Regions from separate parts of the Kribbella sp. VKM Ac-2571 genome, predicted to be linked through region 1. Evidence: predicted binding sites of a transcription regulator. Region 1 holds the regulator's gene; the other holds the start of a gene.
The links. The regulator HrcA, encoded in region 1, represses chaperone genes, less so after heat shock. The targets are predictions, from matches to a motif close to TTGGCACTCGNNNNNNNCGAGTGCCAA.
Positions count from the first base shown of each region.

Region 2: the regulator HrcA is predicted to act here: its motif matches at 1,831-1,857, upstream of groL (chaperonin GroEL).

Region 1 covers NZ_SNWS01000001.1:341,236-348,539, forward strand. The annotation lists gene EV651_RS01685 (NCS1 family nucleobase:cation symporter-1) at 1-771, opposite strand, end outside; gene EV651_RS01690 (MBL fold metallo-hydrolase) at 863-1,633, opposite strand; gene EV651_RS01695 (EF-Tu/IF-2/RF-3 family GTPase) at 1,657-2,046, opposite strand; gene EV651_RS01700 (ThuA domain-containing protein) at 2,140-2,790, shown strand; gene EV651_RS01705 (Gfo/Idh/MocA family protein) at 2,799-3,890, shown strand; gene hrcA (heat-inducible transcriptional repressor HrcA) at 3,942-4,964, shown strand; gene dnaJ (molecular chaperone DnaJ) at 4,990-6,132, shown strand; gene EV651_RS01720 (16S rRNA (uracil(1498)-N(3))-methyltransferase) at 6,250-6,954, shown strand; gene EV651_RS01725 (nuclear transport factor 2 family protein) at 6,958-7,304, opposite strand, start outside.
Region 2 covers NZ_SNWS01000002.1:91,880-99,183, reverse strand. The annotation lists gene groL (chaperonin GroEL) at 22-1,647, opposite strand; gene EV651_RS04435 (GNAT family N-acetyltransferase) at 1,882-2,454, shown strand; gene EV651_RS04430 (MmcQ/YjbR family DNA-binding protein) at 2,502-2,837, opposite strand; gene EV651_RS04425 (PASTA domain-containing protein) at 2,874-3,725, opposite strand; gene EV651_RS04420 (SigE family RNA polymerase sigma factor) at 3,722-4,213, opposite strand; gene EV651_RS04415 (PspC domain-containing protein) at 4,344-4,679, shown strand; gene EV651_RS04410 (glycerophosphodiester phosphodiesterase) at 4,755-5,720, opposite strand; gene EV651_RS04405 (ABC transporter ATP-binding protein) at 6,002-7,304, shown strand, end outside.

The DNA.
Region 1 (7,304 bases):
CGACAGGGTCGCCCAGAACGCGATCATGCCCATCAGCGACGGCGCGAAGATCTTCCAGAAGTCGGCGTCCCAGCCGAGTTTCGACGGCTGTTCCAGGATCGGGCCGAAGCCACCGGCCTTGACCAGGATCGCGACCATCAGCACGAGGAACGCCACCGTGACCAGCGGGGCCGCCCAGTTCTCGAACCGGCGCAGCCCTTCGATCCCGCGGAAGATCAGCACCATCTGCAGCACCCAGAAGAACGCGAAGCTCAGCCACATCGTCCACGGATGCCCGCCGATCGCGGACGCCTCGGCCCAGCCCTTGCCGAACAGTTCGCCGACGATCACGTAGATCGCCTGCCCGCCGATCCAGGTCTGGATCCCGAACCAGCCGCAGGCGATGAAGGCCCGCAGCAACGCCGGGAAGTTCGCGCCGCGGACGCCGTAGAACGCCCGCGCGAAGACCGGGAACGGGATGCCGTACTTCGTTCCCGCGTGGCTGTTCAGCAGCAGCGGGACGAGCACGATCAAGTTCCCCAGAGTGATCGTGAAGAACGCCTGCAGCCAGTTCATCCCGATCGCGACCAGGCCGGACGCGAGCAGGTAGCTGGGGATGTTGTGCGCCATCCCCATCCACAGCGCGGCGTAGTTGTACGTCGTCCAGGTGCGCTCGGGCAACCGCGTCGGCGCCAGCTCCGCGTTGGCGTACCGGCTGTCCGCCAGCGCATCAGGATCGGCTAGTTCGACGCGTCCGTCGGGGTGAACGGTTTGCTGGGTCAGTACAGCCATGAGTCCCACCCCATCCGGTCGGGCGATGTCCGTTCCGAACAAGTTGCGGGACGGGATGACGTCGTGTCAACGGACAATTACCCGAAAGGGGTTATCCCGGGCCGAGGAGCGGGAGGCTCGGGCGTTGCGGCGTACCGAGAGCTTGGTAGCCGCGGCGGATCGCGTCCTGGAGTTTGTCGACCGGCCACGGCCAGTCCTCGGTGTGCTCGAGCGCCTTGTCCAGAGGAGTGCCGGCGTGGTGCAGGGTCGAGATCGTGTTCGCGACCCTGCCCAGCTCGATCGCCTGGTCGGTGGCGAACTCGACGTCGACGACCGCGCCGTGGCCCGGCACGATCTTCGCGTCCGGGGTCATCATGCCGATCGCGCTCTGGATCGTGTCCGGCCATTCCAGCGGGAACGAGTCCTCGCCGTACGACGGCGGCGCCGACTCCTCGATCAGGTCGCCGAGGAAGAACACGTTCACGTCCGGTACGCCGACCACGGTGTCACCGGAGGTGTGCCCGTTGCCGACGTACAGCAGCTCGACGCGGCGGTCGCCGAGGTCGATGACCTTCGCGACCGCGAACGTCGTACCGGCGAGCTTCTCCTCGGCGGCGGCGTTCTCGTGCAGGTAGACCGTCGCGTCGGTGAAGACGCTGTTGCCGGCCACGTGGTCGAAGTGCGCGTGGGTGTTGACGACCCATTTGACCGGTGCGTCGGTGAGCTCGCGGATGTGCTCGCGCAGCTGCTCGGCCTCCTCGGGGGTGGCGCGCGTGTCGATCACCAGCGCGCCGTCGGCTCCGACGACGAGGCCGACGTTCAGGTCCCATTCGTCGTACCGGCGGACCCAGGTGCGATCGCCGATCTCGGCCCAAGCGCTCATGAGCTCGAGATTACTTGCCTCGATCACTTGCTCAGTACGTCGCCCCTGGCCACCTGGTGCTTCGCGAGGCCGCGGAGCAGCAGCCCGACGTTGTCGCCGGCCCTCGCGGTCTGCAGGGTCTTGCGGAACATCTCGACGCCGGTCACCTCGACCTGCAGGATCGGCTGCCCGGCCCGGCTCAGCAGCACCTGCTCGCCGACCGTCACCGTCCCGGCCTGCACCCGCCCGGTCACCACGGTGCCGCGACCGCTGATCGAGAACACATCCTCGACCGTCATCCCGAACGACCCCACCGGCAGGTTGTCCTGCGGCCGCGGCGGCCCGGGAAAACTGTTCGGCCGCGCATGCCCCCGCGCGAGCATCTCCTGCGGATCCATCGGATTGCTGCCCCGCCTCCAGAACTTCCAGCCCATCCTTCGAGAGTAGTAGTTGGCAAGCCCTCTCCTCGCGTCTTAAGGTCGCAAGTGTTCCGATCGGAACTCCGAAACTTTCGAAGGGTGGTCGGTGTGACGACACGACGTGCTGTGGTGGTGCTGGGTGGCTGGGAAGGGCACTCGCCGGTCGAGGCGACCGAGCTGTTCATCCCGTACCTGAAGGAGAACGGCTTCGAGGTGACGGTCTCCGACAGCACCGCGGCGTACCTCGAGCTGGACGGCGTCGATCTCGTGCTGCAGTGCGTGACGATGAGCGAGATCGAGGACGACCACTTCAAGGGCCTGGAGGCGGCGATCCGGCGCGGCACCGGGTTCGCCGGCTGGCACGGCGGGATCGCGGACTCGTTCCGCAAGAACGTGGACTACAGCTTCATCACCGGCGGGCAGTTCATCTCGCACCCGCACGGGTTCACCGACTACCGCGTCGAGGTGGTGCCCGAGCAGGCCGATCACCCGATCGTCGAGGGCATCACGCACTTCGACGTGCACACCGAGCAGTACTACATCCACTACGACCCGACGAACACCGTCCTTGCGACGACGACGTTCGAGTCGCACCCGGACTACCCGTGGATCGAGGGCGCCGTGATGCCGGCCGTGTGGACCCGCACCTGGGGCGCGGGCAAGGTCTTCGTCTGCACGGTCGGCCACAAGCTCGACGACCTGGAGAAGCCCGAGGTCCGCACGATCATCGAACGGGGGCTGCTGTGGGCGAGCAAGTGAGTGGGCCGGTGACACGCGTCGGCATCGTCGGCACCGGGGTCATCTCCGGCACGTACCTGGACCACCTCGGCAAACTCCCGGGCGTCGACGTCGTCGCGGTCGCCGACCTGGACCTGGCTCGTGCTCAAACGATTGCCGACAAGAACCCGGCGATCCGCGCGGTCTCGCCGGAGGACCTGTACGCCGCTGACGACATCGAGATTGTCGTCAATCTGACGATCCCGGCCGCCCATGCCGCTGTGCACCAGGCCGCGCTGGCAGCCGGAAAACACGTGTACGGCGAGAAGCCGTTGGCCATGGACCGCACCGAAGCGGAGCCGCTGCTGAAGTACGCCGCCGCCAACGATCTCCGGATCGGCTGCGCACCGGACACCGTGCTCGGCACCGGCACCCAGACGGCTCGTGCGGTGATCGACCGCGGTGACATCGGCACCCCGCACGCGGCGACCGCGTTCATGGTGACGCCCGGCCACGAGTTGTGGCACCCCGCGCCCGAGTTCTACTACCAGCCGGGCGGCGGACCGGTCCTCGACATGGGCCCGTACTACGTGACCAGCCTGGTCACGCTGCTCGGCCCGGTCGTCCGAGTCACCGCCCGCGCGGGCCAGTCGAAACAGCAGCGCAAGATCCACACCGGCCCGCGGGCCGGGACCGTGTTCGACGTGGAGGTGCCGACGCACGTCACCGGCGTGCTGGAGCACGAGTCGGGCGCGCTGACGACCGTGCTGATGTCGTTCGACGTGTGGGCCGGGCGGCTGCCGCGGATCGAGGTCCACGGAACCGAGGGCAGCCTGTCCGTGCCGGACCCGAACGGGTTCGACGGGGCCGTCGAGCTCGTGACTCCGGAGCAGCGCGAGTGGACCGAGGTATCGGTCGCCGGTGGGTACGCCGGAGCCGGGCGCGGGGTCGGTGTCGCGGACATGGCGCGGGCGTTGCGAACGGGCGAGCCGCACCGCGCCAGCGGGGAGCTGGCGTACCACGTGCTGGACGTACTCGAGTCGTTCATCGACTCCGCCGTGCAGGACCAGCCGCTGAACGTGAGCAGCGCTGTGGCGCGTCCCGCGCCCGTTCCGTTGGGAGCCTCGCCCGAGACCGCCTAGACTGGCACTCCGAACGATTGAGTGCCAAGACAGTCGGAGAGGGTGGTGCGCGTGCTCGACGAACGCAAGCTGGATGTGCTCCGCGCCATCGTCGAGGACTACGTGGCCACTCATGAGCCGGTCGGCTCGAAGACCTTGGTCGACCGGCACAACCTCGGCGTCTCCCCGGCCACCGTGCGTAACGACATGGCTGCGCTGGAGGAGGAGGGGTACATCACCCAGCCGCACACCAGCGCCGGCCGGATCCCGACCGACGCGGGCTACCGGCTGTTCGTCGACAAGCTGAGCACGGTCAAGACGCTGTCGACCGCCGAGAAGAAGGCGATCACGTCGTTCCTGGCCGGAGCGGTCGACCTGGACGACGTCGTCCGCCGTACCGTCCGGCTGCTCGCCCAGATCACCCGCCAGGTCGCCGTCGTGCAGTACCCGTCGCTGAACCGGTCGAGCGTCCGGCACATCGAGGTCGTCACGATGAGCCCCCGGCGGTTGCTGCTGGTGCTGATCACCAGCAACGGCCGGGTCGAGCAGCGGCTCGTCGAGCACCCGCACGACGTCGACGAGCAACTGATCGCGGACCTGCGGTCCCGGTTGAACACTGCGCTCGCCGGACAGCGGCTGACCGACGCGACGACGTCCCTGGCCGGTGTGCCGGAGCAGTTCGCGCCGGCCGACCGGTCACTGGTCGCGGCGATCGTCACCACCTTGCTGGAGGCGTTCACCGACGAGGTCGGCGAGCAGCGGATCGCCGTCGGCGGCGCGGCCAACCTGACCCGGTACGGCGACGACTTCGAGCGGAACGTGAAGCCGGTGCTGGAGGCCCTGGAGGAGCACGTCATCCTCCTCAAGCTGCTCGGTGAGGCGACCAACCCGCAGACGCTGACCGTTCGCATCGGTCACGAGAACCCGTTCGAGGAGCTGGCCACCACCTCAGTGGTCGCGACCGGGTACGGGTCGCAGTCCGAGGCGCTGGCCACGCTCGGCATCGTCGGCCCGACCCACATGGACTACCCGAGCACAATGGGTGCAGTGCGCGCCGTCGCCCGCTACGTCAGCCAGATCCTGGCCGACTCCTAACGAATACAACCCCCTGGTCTGGAGTATGAGCACCGATTACTACGCCGTCCTAGGTGTCAGCCGTGACGCTTCAGCGGACGAGATCAAGAAGGCGTACCGCAAGCTGGCACGCCAGTACCACCCGGACGTGAACGACTCCGAGGACGCGCACCAGAAGTTCCAGGAGATCGGGCGCGCGTTCCAGGTGCTCAGCGACCCGCAGAAGCGGCAGATGCACGACCTCGGCGGCGACCCGTTCGCCACCGCGGCCGGCGGACCGGGCGGCGCCGGCTTCGGCCAGGCGTTCACGTTCACCGACATCATGGACGCGTTCTTCGGCCAGACCGGCGGGGCCACCCGCGGGCCGCGGCCGCGGACCCGGCGCGGTCAGGACGCGCTGATCCCGCTGCGGATCGACCTGGCCGAGGCGGCGTTCGGCACGACGCGCGAGCTCAAGGTCGACACCGCCGTACTGTGCCCGACCTGTAGCGGCTCCGGCGCGGCGGCCGGGTCCGAGCCGGTCACCTGCGAGATCTGCCACGGGCGTGGCGAGGTCACGCACACGCAGCGGTCGTTCCTCGGCGAGGTGCGGACGATGCGGCCGTGCCCGAACTGCCGCGGCTACGGCACCACGATCCCGAGCCCGTGCGTCGAGTGCTCCGGCGACGGGCGCGTGCGCTCCCGCCGTACCGTCACCGTGAAGATCCCCGGCGGCGTCGACACCGGCACGCGGGTGCAGCTGTCCGGTCAGGGCGAGATCGGCCCCGGCGGTGGCCCGGCCGGTGACCTGTACGTCGAGATCGAGGTCGAGCCGCACGACATCTTCACCCGTAACGGCGACGACCTGCATTGCACGGTGACGCTGCCGATGACGGCGGCGGCGCTCGGAACGACGATCGACCTGCCGACGCTCGAGGGCGAGACGACACCGCTGGAGATCCGTCCCGGCACGCAGTCCGGTACGGCGATGACGTTGTCCGCACGCGGCGTACCGCGGCTGCGGCACGCCGGTCGTGGCGACCTCATCGTGCAGATCATCGTCGAGACGCCGACCAAGATCGACGACGCCCAGGCCGAGCTCCTCAGGCAGCTCGCGGCGGTCCGCGACGAGGAACGCCCGCAGGGCCAGGTCCAGGCCACCCACAAGAGCGTCTTCGGCCGCCTCCGCGACGCCTTCGGCACCCACTAGATGACACCGCAACACCCCGGGGACGCCTCACCTCCCCACCGCGTCTCAGCGGCGCTGGGACGTGTCGCCTCCCGCCGCTTCTCAACGGGCGGGAGGTGTTCGTAAGTGGGGGTCGCCGTGTTCTTTCACTCTGACCTCGACGAGGACGAGCTGGTGCTCGACGGAGCCGAGGGGCGGCATGCAGCCGTCGTACGGCGGATCGGGCCGGGGGAGCGCGTTCGGCTGACGGACGGGCGGGGGTCCTGGGCCGAAGGGGCCGTGGTTGCCGCGTCGAAGGCTGGGGTGACCGTGGCGGTGGACGAGCGGGGAGCCGTCGTTGCCGCCGATCCCCGCGTGGTTGTGGTGCAGGCAGTGCCGAAGGGCGAACGCGCCGAGTTGGCGGTGGAGATGCTGACCGAGGTCGGCGTCGACGTGATCGTGCCGTGGAACGCGGAGCGCAGTCAGTTCCGCGCGAACCCGGAACGGGTCGAGAAGACGCTCGCGAAGTGGCGGGCATGGGCGTTCGAAGCGAGCAAGCAGTCACGGCGGACCTGGTTCGCCGAGGTCGCCCCGATCGCCACCACGGCCGAGGTCGCCGAGTTGCTGGCAGGCGCGGCGCTCCCCGTCGTACTGCACGAAGAAGCCACCACCCCACTGGCGTCCCTCGAACCCCCCACCACCGGCGACATCGTCCTAGTCATCGGCCCCGAAGGCGGCATCGCCCCCACGGAGCTGAAGTCCTTCGCCACCGAGCCCGTCCGCCTAGGCGACACCGTCCTCCGCACCTCAACCGCCGGCGTCGCCGCAGCCGCCGCCCTCCTGGTCCCCACCCGCTGGGCCTGAGCCCTAACTGCGGATGGCGGACTGGTATCTCGCCAGTGCGTCGGCGTCGTCGATGCTGCCGTGGTGGTGGATCTGCTGCCACGTGCCGGCGTACCTGAAGATCCGTGTCGTGCGGATCCGCAGCGGCTGCTCACCGAGCTCCGGATGCCGGTATGTGCCGACCTCCCGCCCCGCGAACACGACCGAATCGCCGAGCCAGTACGTCGCAGCGTCGCCGAACGTCACCTGCACGTTCAAAGTCCCCGCAAACACTCGCGCGTACAGATCCCGCACCGCCTCCCGCGACCGCAGGATCCCGCCGATCGGGTTGTTCAGCTGCACCAGCTCGTCATCCGCCCACCCGGCGACCA
Region 2 (7,304 bases), on a different contig from region 1:
TGCTGTTGGACTACTTCTGGATCAGAAGTCCATGCCGCCCATGTCGGGCGCGCCGCCCGGAGCGGCTGCTGCCTTCTCCGGCTTGTCGGCGATGACGGCCTCGGTGGTGAGGAACAGGGCCGCGATGGACGCCGCGTTCTGCAGCGCCGAGCGCGTCACCTTGGCCGGGTCGATGATGCCGGTGGCGATCAGGTCGACGTACTCACCGGTCGCGGCGTTCAGACCGTGACCCGGCTCGAGGTTGCGAACCTTCTCCACCACGACGCCGCCCTCGAGGCCGGCGTTCACGGCGATCTGCTTCAGCGGCGCCTCGACGGCCTTGCGCACGATCTCCGCACCGGTCGCCTCGTCACCGTCGAGCTCCAGCTTCTCGAACGCCACCACGGACGCCTGCAGCAGGGCCACGCCGCCGCCGGCGACGATGCCCTCCTCGACGGCCGCCTTCGCGTTGCGAACGGCGTCCTCGATGCGGTGCTTGCGCTCCTTCAGCTCGACCTCGGTGGCCGCGCCGACCTTGATGACCGCAACACCGCCGGCCAGCTTGGCCAGGCGCTCCTGCAGCTTCTCGCGGTCGTAGTCGGAGTCCGACTTCTCGATCTCGGCGCGGATCTGGTTGACCCGGCCGGTGATCTGGTCCGTGTCACCCTCGCCCTCGACGATGGTCGTCTCGTCCTTGGTGACGACGATCTTGCGGGCCTTGCCGAGCAGCTCCAGCTCCACCGAGTCGAGCTTGAGGCCGACCTCCTCGGAGATCACCTCGCCGCCGGTCAGGATGGCGATGTCGCCCAGCATGGCCTTACGACGGTCACCGAAGCCCGGCGCCTTGACGGCAACGGCCTTGAAGGTGCCCTTGATCTTGTTCACGACCAGGGTCGCCAGCGCCTCGCCCTCGACGTCCTCGGCGATGATCGCCAGCGGCTTGCCGGACTGCATGACCTTCTCCAGCACCGGGACGAGGTCCTTGATGCTGCCGATCTTGCTGTTCACGACCAGGATGTACGGGTCGTCGAGGACGGCCTCCATCCGGTCCGTGTCGGTCACGAAGTACGGCGAGATGTAGCCCTTGTCGAAGCGCATACCCTCGGTGAGCTCGAGCTCGAGGCCGAAGGTGTTGCTCTCCTCGACGGTGATGACACCTTCCTTGCCGACCTTGTCCATCGCCTCGGCGATGATCGAGCCGACCTGGGTGTCCGCGGCCGAGATGGACGCGGTCGCCGCGATCTGCTCGCGGGTCTCGACCGGCTTGGCCAGCGCCAGCAGCTGCTCGCTGACGGCCTCGGTCGCCTTCTCGATGCCCTTCTTCAGGCTCATCGGGTTGGCGCCGGCGGCGACGTTGCGCAGCCCCTCGCGGACGAGGGCCTGAGCCAGCACGGTGGCGGTGGTCGTACCGTCACCCGCGACGTCGTCGGTCTTCTTGGCAACTTCCTTGACGAGCTCGGCCCCGATCTTCTCGTACGGGTCCTCGAGCTCGATCTCCTTGGCGATGGAGACGCCGTCGTTCGTGATCGTGGGGGCGCCCCACTTCTTCTCCAGAACGACGTTGCGGCCCTTCGGGCCGAGCGTCACCTTGACGGCGTCGGCGAGGGTGTTCATTCCCCGCTCGAGGCCGCGGCGCGCCTCTTCATCGAAAGCAATCAGCTTGGGCATTCTCCGCGAGTCCTCCCGCGTCGAGTCATTGGTGGTTCAGCCGGCCGGGATGCCCGCGACGGACGGCACCGACCCGCGACGCTCATGTCCCGCCGCGCTCCGGCACCTCATCGAGGCCGTCTTCTTGCACACTCCACCGGGCGCGAGCATTATCACTCTCACCCATGGAGTGCTAACCAAGTATTAGCACTCGACCCAACCGAGTGCAAGCCAGCCCCGGGCTACGGTGCTCCTATGGTGAACGTACGCCCGGCCGGACCGGACTCCTGGCCCGACGTCGCGACAGTCATGGGCGAGCGCGGCGACCCGTCCCGCTGCTTCTGCCAGTACTTCCGTCTCCGCGGCAAGGCGTGGTCCGGCAGCAGCCCGGAGAACAACCGCGAGGCCCTCAGGAGTCAGGTCTGCGACGGCGAGCGACCGCCCGGCGTTCTCGCGTACGACGGGAGCGCTCCGGTCGGATGGTGCGCTGTCGGACCGCGTACGTCGTACCCGCGGGTGCTCGCCTCGCCCAACTGGCGCACGGACCACCCGGACGCCTGGGTGATCACCTGCTTCGTCGTACCGGTCGGCCACCGCCGCCAGGGCATCGCCGGCGAACTGGTCCACGGCGCCGTCGACCTCGCCCGCTCCCACGGCGCCTCGACGGTCGAGGCCTGCGCCGTCGACACCGGGTCAGGCGAGCGCATCCCGTCCGCCGACCTGTACCGCGGGCCACTCTCCATCTACCTCGACGCCGGCTTCACCGAGGTCAGCCGCACCAGCTCGCACTGGGTCCTCGTCCGGACGACAGCTTCACCACGAACCTGACGTCGACCGGTTGCTCCGGAAACGCGAGCCGGGTGACGTACCGGCGGTCAGTGGTCTAGCTGGGCAATCAGGTATTTCGGGGCGGTGAGGCGCCACGCCTCGGTGACCAGTTCGCGGAGCTCTTCCTCGTCGGCGAGGTCTACCTGGATGAGGAGCCAGGCGAAGCGGCCGCCTGCCCAGGACGGCGTGTAGACCTCGGGGTTCTCGGCGACGAGGGCCTCTTGCTCCTCGCGGAGTGCCTTGAGGTGCAGGCGGGTATGGTCCTCGGACAGGTACGCGAAGCTCTTGTTGCGGACCTTGAAGACCGGCTGCCCCGCCCACCCTTCCTGCTCCTCGGCGCCCGGCAGCCCCGCCATCACCTTCACCACCGCCTGCACGTCCATACTCAACACGCTAGGCGGCCCCACCGACAGTTCGAATCAGCGCGCGACCGTCACGGTCACGGTCGACCCGACGGGCAGCATCGCACCGGGCGCCGGCGAGACGCCCAGGATCGTGCCGGATGGATAGCTTGGCGACTTCACCCGCTTGAACTCCGCCTTCAGCCCGGCGGCCGCCAGCCGAGGCGCGTAGTTCTTCCAGACGGCGCCCTGGGGCGCGACGGCGGCCGACCAGTAGCTGGGCACGCCTGTCCGGTTCGGCACGATGTGGATCCAGCTCAGCATCCGGTCTACTTCGCCGGCGCTCGTCGACGACTCGGCGCGGAACCACACGTCGAGCGACGGAATCCGCACCGTGCTGACACACATCGTGACGTTCGCCTTGGGGTAGTTGGAGGGCGAGCAGCTCGTCCGCTGCCGCTCTGCGCGTACGCCGTCGATCTCGAGCGTCTCGTCAGGGTGGAAGTCCACTCTTGGGCGCCCGTAGTACACCGCCACGCTCTCGACCCCGGGAGGGCGGTACGCCATGCATAACAGCATTTCGCTCGGGTCGTCGAGGAGGAGGGTGTCCTGATGCGGCGTGCCGCAACTGCTCTTGTTGGTCGGCCAGTCTGCGGGGACGGCGATGGCGGCGTGGCCGAAGCCGACCAGGCGGGTCGCAGGTGCGCTCGGGGTTGGGGTCGGGGTCGTTACGGGGGCAGTCTGGTCGCGGGAGGTCAGCAGGGTGGTCCCGCCGATCACGGCCGCGACAGCAACCACAGCAGTGCCTGTGAGTCCCGCCGTACGGCGGCGTCGTCGGCGGGTCGCTCCGGCGTGGAGGGCGTCCAGTGGAGGTGGGCCTACGGGTGTCTGGTCGGCGGTGCGTGCCAGGAGCTCGGTCAGGTCGGTCATCGGGGTTCTCGCAGTTCTGCCAGGTGTGGGTCCTGTGCCAGGGCCTTCACCGCGCGGGACAGTCGGCTCTTGATCGTTCCCGGGGCGACGCCCAGTACGGACGCCATCTGCTGCTCGCTCAGGTGCGCGTAGTACCGCAGTACGACTGCTGTGCGCTGGTCGCCCGGCAGGCGGTCGAGTGCGCGCATCACGGCGTCCGTGTCGTCCACCCCTGCCGTCTGGTCACCACCGGGGGACTCCGGGAGCGACGCGGACGGCAGCTCACCGTGCCAGCGACGTCTGCGGGAGGAGCGGAAGCAGTTGACCAGTACGCGGTGCACGTACGCGTCACGGTCCTCCGCTGCCCGTACCCGGTTCCACTTGAGCAGGCAGCGCTCCAGCGCGGACTGGACGAGGTCCTCGGCTTCGGACGGCGTACAGCCGAGCAGAACCGCGGACCGCACCAGCGTGGGCCAGCGTGCGGTCACGTACTCGGTGAACTCGTCCATACCCCCTCCTCACCCTTAGAGACAGGCTGAGGGACGCGGTGGGTTCCACGAAAGTCGTCGGGGTCGGCTCAGGGGTCGGTCGGTACCGATCCTGATGTGGCGCAAGGCCCCGAAGCGGGAGAGTAGAGCCATGACGAACTCCAACGCACCGTTCCAGAACCTCTCCGGCAAGGTCCTCCGTCGTTCCGCCAACCAGCGGATGCTCTCCGGCGTCTCCGGCGGCATCGCCGACTACCTGAACGTCGACGTGACCCTGGTCCGCCTCGGCTGGGTCGGCCTCACCCTGATCACCGGCGGCGCCGCAATGATCGGCTACGCGGTGGCCTGGATCGTGATGCCGGAATCCGACGGCAAGGCGGTCTGGCAGAACGTCCAGCAGTCGGTCAACCACAACCAGGACACCACCGAGAACGACATCGCCTCCCGCCTCTACGACGACACCAACAACAAGCCCCCGGCGGCGTGACCGCCCCTGCGCCCACACCGGGCGCAGCTCCCCGAGCGGGGTGACCGCAAGCAGCGGGCACCCCGCTGCCGCTTGCTAGACGTTCAGCACCGATGTGCGGAGTGCTGCGACTGCCTGGTCCGGGTGGTCGGCGAAGATGCCCTGGAGGCCGAGGGCGGCGAAGCGGGCCAGTTCGGTGGGCAAGTCGGTCCCGGTCGGCAGGAAGCGGCGCTCGGCGCGGAACGTCCAGACCTGGACGCCCAGACCGGCGCGGTGGGCTTGGTCGACCAGGCGGGTGGGTTCCCCGAGGCAACCGTCCGCGCTGCGCGGCACGACCAGGTCCTTGCACGGCGCCAGCACCTGCGCGTACGTCGCGATTTCCCGTAGCCCCCGTGGCTCGATCAGGTCGGCGTACGTGCGCCCGTCACCGGTCCGCAGGAAGTCGTTCGGTGCGCTCCCGGAGTCGACCAGCTGCACCAGCGGCACCCGCGTCATCACCGACAGCCGCCGCAGGCTCGTCGGCTCGAACGACTGGATCATGATCTCGTCCGGACCCAGCCCGAGCGCCAGGATCCGCTCGGTGAGCAGCTCCTCCAGCGGCAGGCCGAGCCGCCGGAAGTACGTCGGATGCTTGATCTCCGGCAGTACCCCGATCGGCCGTCCCAGCCGCGCCGACTCCCGGCGTGCGAGCGCGGCCACCTCGTCGAAGGTGGGGATCTCCTCCAGCCCGTCGTACGCCGTGTTGCCCGCCCGGAGCGCGGGCATCCGTTCCCGGGCCCGGAGCGTCCGCAGCTCGGCGAACGTGAAGTCCTCGACGAACCAGCCGGTGACGGCGGTCCCGTCGACGATCTTGGTGATCCTCCGGTCGGCGAACACCGGGTGCTCCGCGACGTCCGTCGTACCCGAGATCTCGTTCTCGTGCCGGCAGACCAGGACGCCGTCGAGGGTGGCGACCAGGTCGGGTTCCAGGTAGTCGGCACCCTGGGCCGCGGCCAGCCGGTAGGCCGCCGGCGTGTGTTCCGGGCGGTAGCCACTCGCTCCCCGATGCGCGATCACCAACATGGATCCAGGACAGGGGCCGGACATGACCCGGCGGGAACCCGTTGCCCAACGCAAGGTGAAGGTCTACCGACCGTCACCGTCACCGCGCGTGCTTCGCCCCCGGCAGCAGATTGCCGGCCAGCAGATACTGCGCGACGCAGTACGTCGCCATCACCAGATAGCCGCGTGCGAGCAGCCGGCCCCGTCCCCTCGTCATGGCGTAGATGGTGCCGGTTCGGGGGTCCACAGGTGCGATTAATTCGCATGCGACTGTCGGAGGCGGCACCTAGCCTGGGAAGGTTATGAGACAACTGCCGCTCGCCGAGCCCGGCGTCCCGAACCATCGCTCGCCGGCCCGCTATCTGTGGTGGGTCGCGAGGGGTCAGGCCCGCACACTCGCGGGCGGGATGACGTTCGGCATCCTGTGGCTGTCCGCGCAGGCCTTCGTCCCGGCGATCCTCGGCCGGGCGATCGACGAGGGCATCGCGGCGCGCGACGGCGAGCGACTGCTGCGCTGGACCGCGCTGCTGTTCGCGGTCGGCATGGTGCAGGCGTCGGCGGGCATCATGCGGCACCGGTTCGCGGTCACCAACTGGCTGACCGCGGCGTACCGGACGGTCCAGGTGGTGACGCGGAAATCGGCCGACCTCGGCGCGACGCTGCCCAAGCACCTGGCCACCGGCGAGGTGGTCAGCGTCGGCGCGGGCGACCTCGCGTACATCGGGAACCTGATGGAGGTCACGGCCCGCTTCGCCGGCGCGATCGTCGCTTTCGTGGTGGTCGCGGTGATCCTGCTCTCGTCCTCGACCGTGCTCGGCCTCGTCGTGCTCATCGGGGTACCGGTGATGGTGTTCTGCCTGGGTCCGATGCTGCGGCCGCTGCACAAGCGGCAGTCCGCGCAGCGCGAGGCCGTCGGCGAGCTGAACTCGCTGGGTTCCGACATCGTGGCCGGTCTGCGGGTGCTGCGCGGCATCGGCGGTGAGGAGTCGTTCTCGCGGCGCTACCGGAGCGAGTCGCAGCAGGTGCGGAAGGCCGGCGTACGGGTGGCCGGCATCCAGTCCGTGCTGGACGCGGCACAGGTGCTGTTGCCTGGCATCTTCGTCGTGCTGGTGGTCGGTCTGGGTGCGCACTTCGCTCTGCGCGGTGACCTCAGCGCCGGCTCACTGGTCGCGTTCTACGGGTACGCGACGTTCCTGGTGATGCCATTGCGTACGGCGACCGAGTTCGCCAACCAGCTGATGCGTGGACTGGTCGCAGCAGGCCGGGTCATCCGGGTGCTGAAGCTGGAGACCGACATCACGGATCCGGAGACACCGGTGCGGCTGCCGGACCACGGTGACCTGGTCGACCCGGTCTCGGGCGCCCGCGCACGCGACGGTCTGCTCACCGCAATCGTCTCCGCGGAGCCAGAAAGCTACGACAAGCTCGCAGACCGCCTAGGTCGGTACGACGACGCCAGCGAGGTCAGGTACGGCGGTGTGACGCTGGCCAGTGCTACGCGGGCAGACGTCCGGGAGCGGATCCTGGTGAGTGACACGGGCGCCCAACTGTTCACCGGTGTGTTGCGCACGGAGCTGGACCCATCAGGTCGCCGTACCGACCAAG